2 regions of the Streptomyces sp. NPDC037389 genome follow, and region 2 is predicted to be linked to the other one. Evidence: riboswitches for the same ligand, from Rfam matches in the RefSeq annotation. Region 2 holds a riboswitch; the other holds the start of a gene.

Region 1 (5,281 bases), on a different contig from region 2:
GGCGCCGCCGAAGCACTGGGCGCGCTTGCCGTGGGCGGCGGCGGTGGCGTAGATGTGCGCGGCGATCGGGGTGGAGCCGACGAAGCCGACGGCGCCGACGCGCGGGTCCTCAAGGAGGACGTCCACGCTCTCCTTGTCGCCGTTGAGAACGTTGAGGACGCCCGCCGGGAGGCCCGCCTCCAGGAACAGCTCGGCGAGCCGCAGCGGTACGGACGGGTCGCGCTCGGAGGGCTTGAGGATGAAGGCGTTGCCGCAGGCGATCGCGGGGGCGGCCTTCCACAGCGGGATCATCGCGGGGAAGTTGAACGGGGTGATGCCGGCGGCGACGCCGATCGGGCGGCGCAGGGAGTGCACGTCGATGCCGGTGCCGGCGTTGTCCGTGAACTCGCCCTTGAGCAGATGCGGAATGCCCGCGGCGAACTCCACCACCTCCAGGCCGCGCTGGATGTCGCCGAGCGCGTCGGGGACGGTCTTGCCGTGCTCGGAGGACAGCAGTCGGGCCAGCGCGTCCTTCTCGCCCTCGACCAGCTGGAGGAAGCGCAGCAGGACCCGGGCCCGGCGCTGGGGGTTCCACTCGCCCCACTCGCGCTGGGCGCGGACCGCGTCGGCGATGGCCGCCTCGGTCTCCGCCCGGTTCGCCAGGGGCACCCGGGCCTGGACCTCGCCGGTGTTGGGGTCGTACACATCGCCGAAGACCCCCGATGTTCCGGGGGTGTGCTTTCCGCCGATGAAGTGGGTCAGTTCACGGACCATGGAAGCCTGCTCTCATCAGGTGAGATCCGGGGACAGGCACGGCGGGGCCGCGGGCGCGCGCCCTTGTGGGGCGCGGTCCGTCCTGTCCGTCCTCGTGGTGCCCCCGAACATATAGTTGGACGTCCTACTAAGTCCAGAGTCGAAAAAACGTGCGAGGCGGCCGGGTGGCCGCCCCGCACGCCGGGGACGGGAGAAACGGAATCGGTCAGGAGACGGGTTCGGCCAGGCTCTGGGCCGAGCGGTCGGGGCCGGCCCGGTGGACGAGCAGCCGTTCGGCCAGGTGCCCGAAGAGCAGCCCGAAGCCCGCCCACAGGACGCACTGGATGGCCAGGGCCGCGAGGCGGAACCGCCACAGCACGGTGGCCGGGAAGTCTGCGGGCACCTCGTCGACCACGGGCAGGACGGCATACGCCACCCCTGCCATCAGCACGAACGCCGCCACCGCGACGACGCCGGCCCACCAGGTGCCCAGCCGGGGGGCCAGCGCGCGGCCCAGGAAGATCGCGGCGACGCCCAGCAGGACGCTGAGCGCGATCATCAGGAAGTACAGCGCGGTGCGCTTGCCGATGGTGTCGGGGTCGCCGACGGACGGCGGATTGGCCGGGTACTTGAGGAACGGCACCACATAGACCACCAGCAGCCCGCCCAGCGAGAGCAGGGCCGCCGTGGCGCGCGGGCCGGTCCGGCCGATCCGGCCCAGGGCCACGCAGAAGGCCAGCGCCGCGATGCCGCCGAGCGCGACGCCGTAGACCAGGACGCCGGTCGCCAGCCCGGCCGTGGACTGGAGGGTGCGGCTGACCAGCTCCACACCGTGGTCGCCGTGGCTGTGGGCCTCCTCGAAACCGATGGCCTTGTCCACGGACGGCTCACCGAGCAGATAGGCCACGAGCAGCGCGAGGCACCCCGCCGCCAGCCCGGCGAGCATGCCGCGCACCAGGAGCGACCGTACGGAGACGGTGTTCACGGGACGGTCGGTGTTCACGAGACGGACTCCCCGGCGGTCAGTGGCACGGGAAGCCGAGCAGGTGGCGTCCGTCGTGGACCCACTCGTGGACGCCCTCGCCGGAAAGCAGCGAGGTGGCGCCCTGTTCGGCGCCGACGAAGTACAGCAGGATCAGCATGAGAAGCCCGAAGAAGACCGCCCACGGGGCGATCGCCTTCAGGGATATCGGCGCGACCTCCGGCCGGGCGGAGGAGCCGGAGACGGGAGCGCCGGACGTGGGAACGGCGGAATAGGCCATGATCAAACCTCCTGGGGAAACACGCGTCCCAGAACTAGGGGTTCTTGGACGACGGGAGGCGGGTCTGACTCCCCGGGCGTCGCCGCGCTGCCGCGAGCGTTCGGCCGGATTCACAGTGGCGCGACCGTGCCGGATTCCCACCGGCTTCCGTCACCCCGTCGTCATGTCCACGCGACCGTACCGTTCAGGCCAACGTCGCGCCATGGGGTGGGGGGATGCGCACCGGCGTATGAACCGGCGTGCACGGCCTGGGTGTGCGCCGCGGGCGAGCCTCCTTCACACCCTCCACACCGTCGCGGCGCCCGGATATCGTCCGTATGCCGTCCCTGTGTGACCGGTATATGAACAGGGCTGTTCGGCGGGTGACTTCTGTGCCTACGCTGACCACGCAGCCGGTTCGCCCTGCCCGCCAGGCAGACGCGTCGCAAGAGGGAACCCGGTGGGAATCCGGGACTGCCCCGCAGCGGTGTGCGGGAACGACCGCCGTCATACGCACTGGGCCCGGCGGGCCCGGGAAGCGACGGCCATTAGGTGTCCGCCCTCGGGTGGACGTGCCCGCGAGTCCGAAGACCTGCCCGCTGCCCGCGCGCGAACGAATCGCGCGCGGAGATCCCGGTGACCCCGAGGGCGGGTCGGCGCGCACGGACGAGCACTCGGCGGCTCGCCCGCACCGACACGACCCCTCGCGGCCTCTCCGGGATCCCGGAAGACGAGCTCGCGAAGGAGAGTTCCGTGACCAGCAAGTCCGCAGCCGCGGCAGCCCGGGCCACCGTGTACGGCTACCCCCGTCAGGGACGGGACCGGGAACTGAAGAAGGCCGTCGAAGGCTACTGGAAGGGCGCCGTCTCCGCCGACGCCCTGCGCCGGACCGCCGCCGGACTGCGCGCCGCCACATGGCGCGATCTCGACGCCGCCGGCCTCCACGAGGTCCCCACCGGTGACTTCTCGTACTACGACCACGTCCTCGACACCAGCGTCATGCTCGGCGCGATCCCCGCCCGCCACCGCCCGGCCTTCGCCGCCGACCCCCTGGACGGCTACTTCGCCATGGCACGCGGAACCCAGGACGTGGCGCCCCTGGAGATGACCAAGTGGTTCGACACCAACTACCACTACCTCGTCCCGGAGCTCGGTCCCGACACCGTCTTCACCGCCGACCCCGCCAAACAACTCGGCGAACTCCAGGAGGCCCTGGCCCTCGGCCTCGCCGCCCGCCCCGTCCTCGTCGGACCGGTCACCTACCTCCTGCTCGCCAAACCCGCCCCCGGCGCCCCGGCCGGCTTCGACCCGCTCACCCTCCTGGACCGGCTGCTGCCCGTCTACGCCGAGGTGCTCACCGCGCTGCGCGCCGCCGGGGCCGAGTGGGTCCAACTGGACGAGCCCGCCCTCGTCCAGGACCGCACCCCGGCCGAACTGAACGCGGCAGCCCGCGCCTACCGCGACCTCGGGGCCCTGGCGGACCGGCCGAAACTCCTCGTCGCCTCCTACTTCGACCGCCTGGGCGAGGCCCTGCCCATGCTGGCCAAGGCCCCCGTCGACGGCCTCGCCCTCGACTTCACCGGCCCCGCCGCCGCCAACCTCGACGACCTCGCGGCCGCCGGCGGACTGCCCGGCAAACGACTCGTCGCGGGCGTCGTCGACGGCCGCAACGTCTGGATCAACGACCTGACGGCGTCGCTGGCCACCCTCGCCACCCTCCTCGGCCTCGCCGGCCGCGTGGACGTCGCCGCCTCCAGCTCCCTCCTCCACGTCCCCCTCGACGCCACCGCCGAACGCGACATCGACCCGCGGATCGCCCGCTGGCTCGCCTTCGCCCGCCAGAAGACCACCGAGATCGTCACCCTCGCCCGCGGCCTCGGCCACGGCACCGCTGCCATCGCCGCCGAACTCGCCGCCAACCGCGCCGACCTGGCCTCCCGCGCCGGCTCCGCCCTCACCCACGACCCGGCCGTCCGCGCCCGCACCACCGCCGTCACCGGCGACGACGCCCGCCGCTCGCTGCCCTACGCCGAGCGGACCACCGCCCAGCGCGCCCGCCTGGGCCTGCCCCCGCTGCCCACGACCACCATCGGCTCCTTCCCCCAGACCGGCGAACTACGCACCGCCCGCGCCGACCTGCGCGCCGGACGCATCGGCACCGACGCCTACGAGCGGCGCATCGAGGCCGAGATCCGCGAGGTCGTCGCCTTCCAGGAGAAGACCGGCCTGGACGTCCTGGTCCACGGCGAGGCCGAACGCAACGACATGGTCCAGTACTTCGCCGAACGCCTCACCGGCTACCTCGCCACCCGGCACGGCTGGGTCCAGTCCTACGGCACCCGCTACGTCCGCCCACCGGTCCTGGCCGGCGACGTCTCCCGCCCCGAGCCGATGACCGTGCGCTGGACGTCTTACGCCCAGTCCCTCACCAATCGGCCCGTCAAGGGCATGCTCACCGGCCCCGTCACCATGCTCGCCTGGTCCTTCGTCCGCGACGACCAGCCCCGCGCCGAGACCGCCCGCCAGGTCGCGCTCGCACTGCGCGACGAGGTCGCCGACCTGGAGGCGGCGGGCACCGCCGTGATCCAGGTCGACGAACCCGCCCTCCGCGAAACCCTGCCCCTGCGCACCGCCGACCGCCCCGCCTATTTGTCCTGGGCCACCGAGGCCTTCCGCCTGACCACCGGCGGCGTCCGCCCGGACACCCAGATCCACACCCACATGTGCTACGCCGAGTTCGGCGACATCCTCCAGGCCATCGACGACCTCGACGCCGACGTCATCAGCCTGGAGGCGGCACGCTCCCATATGCAGGTCGCGGGCGAACTCGCCGCCGCCGGCTATCCCCGCGAAGTTGGCCCCGGCGTCTACGACATCCACTCGCCCCGCGTCCCCGCCGCCGACGAGGCGGCCGCCCTGCTGCGCCGGGGACTTGCCGCCATCCCCGCCGAACGGCTGTGGGTCAACCCCGACTGCGGCCTGAAGACCCGAGGCTGGCCCGAGGTCCGTGCCTCCCTGGAGCATCTGGTGACGGCGGCCCGCACGGTGAGGGAGGAGCTCCCGGGCTCGTCCTCGTAAGGGCGCGCCAAGGGGTGCCCCGACCACCATCGGTGCACCCCTCGGCCCGGACGGCTGCGAGACTGACCACATGGCCGAACTCAACGGAAATCCCGCCACCCTCGACGATGTCCAGGCTCTCGCCCTCACGAATTACGGGCACTTCACGACCATGCGGATGGAGGACGGCACGGTACGGGGGCTGTCGCTCCACCTGGACCGCCTGGTGCGGGACTGCCGCATAGTCTTCG
Region 2 (5,281 bases):
GTTCTGCCGCTGCGCCCGAGCCGGATGTCGGTGTACGACCTGGTGGACGAGGCCCTGGCGGGCGCCGGGCCGCTGGCGCGCGAGCACGGGGTGCGGCTGGTGGGGGACGGTGTGGACGCCGCGCCGGTGGAGGTGGACGGCAAGGAGATGACCCGGGTCCTGGGGAACCTCCTGGTGAACGCGATCCGGCGGACCCCGCCCGACGGCACGGTCGCGGTGGCCGCGCGGCGCGAGGCGGACGCGGTGGTGGTGTCGGTGACGGACGGCTGCGGCGGCATCCCGGAGGAGGATCTGCCCCGGGTCTTCGAGACGGGCTGGCGGGGCTCGGCGGCCCGGACCCGGCCGGGGGGCGCGGGGCTGGGCCTGGCGATCGTCCGTGGCATCGTCGAGGCCCACGCGGGCCGGGCGTCGGTCCACAACGTGCCCGGCGGCTGCCGGTTCGAGGTGACGCTCCCGACGGCCGTCAGCGCGGGGGCCGCGCCACCCCGTGAAGGGTGATCACGGCCCAACACGCTGACGTGATCAGGGGTCGTGCGTCACGATGCACCCGCCGGCAGAGCGAGCAGCGACGACCGTGGAGCGGGATGGCCCATGTCCGACACCGGAGCCGAGTCAGATGTCGACGCCGACCCCCTGCGCAGGATCGCCGCGGCGATCGAGCGGGAGTGGGATCCCTCGGCCCGGACGTGCCTGACCTGCGGCGGGCCGGCCCTGGTGGTGGTGCGGGAGGAGCCGGCCGGGAGCAGCCCCCCGGTGATCAGCGCCCGGAAGGCGTGCGCGGACCAGGGCTGCGAACGCCCCTGATCCCCCGGCCGTAACCCCCGTTGCCGCCCGCTCAGCCGTCCGCGCCCGCCCCGGCGGCAGCCGTCCGTGCCGCCCAGCGCTGTTCGACCTTGGCGAAGCGCCAGTAGCCGAGGGCGATGGCCCAGACCACCACGAACAGCCCGACGATGACGAAACCGACGTTGTCGAGGTTCAGCCCCGCGATCCAGCCGGTCACCCCGTCGTCCAGACCGAGCTTCTCGTGGAGCACGCCCACCAGCTCGATGGTGCCGATGAGGAAGGCTACGGCGATGGACAGCCCGGTGATGGTGAGGTTGTAGTAGACCTTTCTGACGGGGTTGGAGAACGCCCACTGGTAGGCGAAGTTCATGAACGTGCCGTCGAGCGTGTCGAACAGGCTCATGCCGGCCGCGAACAGCAGCGGCAGGCACAGGATCGCGTACCAGGGCAGCCCGGCGGCGGCGCCGCTGCCCGCCATGACCATCAGCGTGACCTCGGTGGCGGTGTCGAAGCCCAGGCCGAAGAGGAAGCCCAGCGGGTACATCTGGCCGGGGCGGCTGATGGAGCGGGTGAAACGGCCGAGGAGGCGGTTCATGAAGCCGCGCGAGTCGAGCTGCTTCTCCAGTTCGGCCTCGTCGTAGCGGCCCTCGCGCATGGCGCGGAAGACCCTCATGATGCCGGCGAGGGCGACGAGGTTGAGGATGGCGATGAGGTAGAGGAAGCCGCCGGAGACCGAGGTGCCGACGACGCCGAGGGCCTGATGGGTGGTGGAGTCCTCGTTCATCAGCGTCCCGGCCAGCCGGGTGCCGCCGGTGACCAGCAACGCCATCAGGACGACGACGCTGGAGTGGCCGAGGGCGAACCAGAAGCCGACGGAGACCGGGCGTTGCCCGTCCGCCATCAGCTTGCGGGTGGTGTTGTCGATGGCGGCGATGTGGTCGGCGTCGAAGGCGTGCCGCATGCCGAGGGTGTAGGCGGTGACGCCGAGGCCGACGCCGAAGGCCTTGGAGCCGACGGTGTAGTGGTTCGGCACGACCAGCAGGAAGAGCACGCCGAACGCGACGACGTGGAGGGCGACGACGACGGCCAGCAGGCCGGCGGTCCGCAGGGTGTCCTCACGCCGCCAGCGGAAGGCGGGCGGGGACGGTTCGGTGGATGTGGATATGGACATCTTGGGGTGAACGCTCCAGCACCTCGTGGATCATTTCGAGATGCCGTGGCCGGTCTCCTGGCTTACGGGTGACTGGCGTTACCGTCCCGCCTTCCCGGCAGCCGGACGCTGCCAGTGGCTCCACGTACCGGGGCACGCGGAAGAGGACGGTCACTCCCCGATCACAGTGGCGAGGGCCGCTCCGGAATCGGCCCACGAGGGGCCTCACCGGTCTTCCCGAACACCACGGCCGGGCAACCATAACGTCCCGGCCGGGCTCCAGGGCGAGAATGTGGCACTTGCCATCTTCTCGCAGCAAGGCCCGACACTCCGCAGGTGATGGACGCGCCGGGCGGCCCGGTGTACGAGTGCAGGAAGACCTCGCAGGAAGACCTCGACGGACGACCGAGAGAGGGCTGAGCGCCAATGGCGGACACGGCAGGGGACATCGAGCGGGGGCCCGGGGCACCGGAGCCCGTGGTGCCGGAAGAGCGGGCGGCGTTCGTCCGCCGTATCGGGCTGTTCCAGGCCACCGCCATCAACATGAGCCAGATGTGCGGCATAGGACCGTTCGTCACCATTCCACTGATGGTGGCCTCCTTCGGCGGGCCGCAGGCGGTCATCGGCTTCGTCGCCGGGGCCGTGCTGGCCCTCGCCGACGGGCTGGTGTGGGCCGAGCTGGGCGCGGCGATGCCCGGCGCGGGCGGCAGCTATGTCTATCTGCGGCAGGCGTTCCAGTACCGGACCGGAAGACTGGTGCCGTTCCTGTTCGTGTGGACGGCGATGCTCTTCATCCCGCTGGCCATGGCCACGGGTGTGATCGGCTTCGTCCAGTACCTGGGCTATCTCTGGCCGGGCATGACGCAGACCCAGGGCGATCTGACGGGCCTGGCGTTCGTCGTGGTGGTCGTCGGGCTGCTGTGGCGGCGGGTGGAGAGCATCGCGCGGATCACGGCCGTGCTGTGGTGCGTGATGATCGCCTCGGTCGCCCTGGTCATCGTCGCCGCGTTCACCCACTTCAGCCCGGACCGGGCCTTCACCTACCCGGCGGGCGCCTTCGACCTCACGACCGGTCAGTTCTGGCTGGGCTTCGCGGCGGGCCTGACCATCGGCATCTACGACTACGGGGGCTACAGCACCGTCGCCTACATGGGTGCCGAGATCAAGGACCCCGGGCGCGTCATGCCACGGTCCATCATCTACTCGATCCTCGGCATCATGGCCATCTATCTGCTGCTCCAGATCGGCACCCTGGGCGTCGTCGACTGGCGGGAGATGCTGGACCCCGACTCCACGGCCGGGTCCTCCGTGGCCTCTGCGGTCATGGAGCAGACGTGGGGCAAGGGCGCGGCGGACGTCGTCACCGTGCTGATCCTCGTCACGGCCTTCGCGTCGGTCTTCACCGGGCTCCTGGGCGGCTCGCGCATCCCCGTGGACGCCGCGCGGGAGAACGTCTTCTTCCGCCGCTTCGGCGCCCTCCACCCTCGGCTGCGCTTCCCGGTGCTGCCCCTGGCGACGATGGGGCTGGTCTCGGCCGTCGGCTTTCTGATTGGCCGTCATACCGACCTGGCGACGATCATCCAGTTGCTGATGGCGGTCATGGTGATCCTTCAGGCGCTGTCGCAGATCCTGGCCTTGACCGTGCTGCGGCGCCGGCAGCCGGGGCTGCCGCGCCCGTACCGGACGTGGCTCTATCCGCTGCCGAGCCTGGTGGCGCTGGCGGGCTGGCTGGTGATCTACGGCTTCGCCGACCGGAACTCCCCCGGCCGCCACCCCATCGAGTGGTCGCTGGCCTGGGTGGGCGCCGGGTGCGTGGCCTTCGTGCTGTGGGCGGCGAGGGAGAAGGTGTGGCCGTTCGGGCCACGGGAGATCAGCGAGGACTACCTGCCCGGAGGGGTCTCCGCCGTCGGGCTCGCCGAGCCCGTGACGGCCGTCTCCGACCGGCCTGTCGCCGACGCGGGGGACGACGATCCGGACCCCGGCACGGACCCCGGTACGGGCCCCGGCGGCGTGGCGCCCACCCCGGCCTGACGGGGCGTCCGCTCCATCGGCCGGGCCGCCCGGACTCCTGCGGTCCGGCCGAACGGTGATAAAACGGCACCCATGCCTGTGACCACTGCCCCTCCCCCACGCACCCCCGGTGCCCAGCCGCGCAAGCTGCTCTGGCACCGCCTCATATTCGGGCTCTGGTACCGGCCCGTCGAGGTCCTCGACGAGGCGCGGGACCGGAGCGTCTGGGGAGCGGCGGCCTTCCTGTCCCTGCTGTGCGGGGCGCTGGGGACGCTGGCCAACGACTCCTTCTGGGTGCAGTGGGGGGTCAGCCCCCTGCTGGCGCTGGAGGCCATGGCCATCGGCTCGCTGGTGATGATGCTCGCCAGCCTGCTGCTGGGTGCCGCCACGCACGCCATCGCCCGTCGGCTCGGCGGCAACGGCAGGTTCGCCCCCACGGCGAGCCTGTTCGTCGTGCTGTTCTGGGCGAGCGATCTGCCCCGGCTGGTCCTCGACACCTGGTTGCCGTCCGGTTCGGCGCCGGTGCGTGCCGCCGCGTCGGTGACGGCGGCCTTCGGCTACGCGCTCGCCACGCTGCTGATACGGGGTCAGCACCATCTGCCCACCCACAAGGCGGTGGCGGCGGTGAGTCTCCAGATGCTGGCCGCGGTGACGCTGCTCAAGTTCCCGCCCGGCAGCGCCTGAGCGGGCCCGGGCGACGGGGTGACGACGAAGGCCCGCCCGGTGCGACGGGGGATGCACACCGGGCGGGCTCGAGGACAGTTCTACCTCATCAAGGATGGGTTATGCATCAAAAACCTGTTCGGACGACCGAAGACCAGCGAACGGGGAGCGATTTCAGGCCACGCGCCCGGATGGCCGGACGCCAGGTCAGCTCCTCCCTCGAAACGTCCAGTTCCAGATTTTCGAAGCGCTCCAGCAGCGCGGCGAGCGCGGTCTCCGTCTCCATCCGGCCCAGCGCGGCACCCAGGCAGTAGTGGATGCCATGACCCAGCGCGAGGTTCCCCGAGCGGTCCCGTCCCAGGTCGAAGCGGTCGGGGTCGGGGAATCGGGCCGGGTCGCGATTGGCCGAGGCCAGCGACAGCAGCACGGTCTCGCCCGCCGGGACCGTCACTCCGCCGATCTCGATGTCCTCCACCGGGAAGCGCCGGATCGCCACCGGAGTGGGCCCGTCCCACCGGCTGGCCTCGTCCACGAGGGCCGCGAGACCGTCCGGATCCTTACGCACCGTCTGAAGCAGTTCAGGACGGTCCAGCAGGGCGAGCACCGTGTTGCCGATGAGGTGGGTCACGTTCTCGTATCCGGCGAACACGATGAGGAACGCCAGGGACGTCAGCT

What was found. Region 2 has a riboswitch for cobalamin ahead of AB0E98_RS19105 (HoxN/HupN/NixA family nickel/cobalt transporter). Riboswitches for the same ligand answer to the same signal wherever they lie in the genome.
Region 1: it holds a riboswitch for cobalamin, as region 2 does, so the genes downstream of both, metE (5-methyltetrahydropteroyltriglutamate--homocysteine S-methyltransferase) here and AB0E98_RS19105 (HoxN/HupN/NixA family nickel/cobalt transporter) in region 2, are expected to answer to the same signal.

Annotation. Positions count from the first base shown of each region.
Region 1 is NZ_JBEZUS010000003.1:568,038-573,318, reverse strand. Features, by position in the region: gene AB0E98_RS09350 (CoA-acylating methylmalonate-semialdehyde dehydrogenase) at 1-753, opposite strand, end outside; gene AB0E98_RS09345 (CbtA family protein) at 959-1,717, opposite strand; gene AB0E98_RS09340 (CbtB-domain containing protein) at 1,755-1,994, opposite strand; cobalamin riboswitch at 2,057-2,143, opposite strand; cobalamin riboswitch at 2,407-2,570, shown strand; gene metE (5-methyltetrahydropteroyltriglutamate--homocysteine S-methyltransferase) at 2,727-5,051, shown strand; gene AB0E98_RS09330 (aminotransferase class IV family protein) at 5,122-5,281, shown strand, end outside.
Region 2 is NZ_JBEZUS010000008.1:80,547-85,827, reverse strand. Features, by position in the region: gene AB0E98_RS19115 (HAMP domain-containing sensor histidine kinase) at 1-498, shown strand, start outside; gene AB0E98_RS19110 (hypothetical protein) at 592-804, shown strand; gene AB0E98_RS19105 (HoxN/HupN/NixA family nickel/cobalt transporter) at 836-1,954, opposite strand; cobalamin riboswitch at 1,984-2,197, opposite strand; gene AB0E98_RS19100 (APC family permease) at 2,360-3,964, shown strand; gene AB0E98_RS19095 (YIP1 family protein) at 4,037-4,627, shown strand; gene AB0E98_RS19090 (cytochrome P450) at 4,734-5,281, opposite strand, start outside.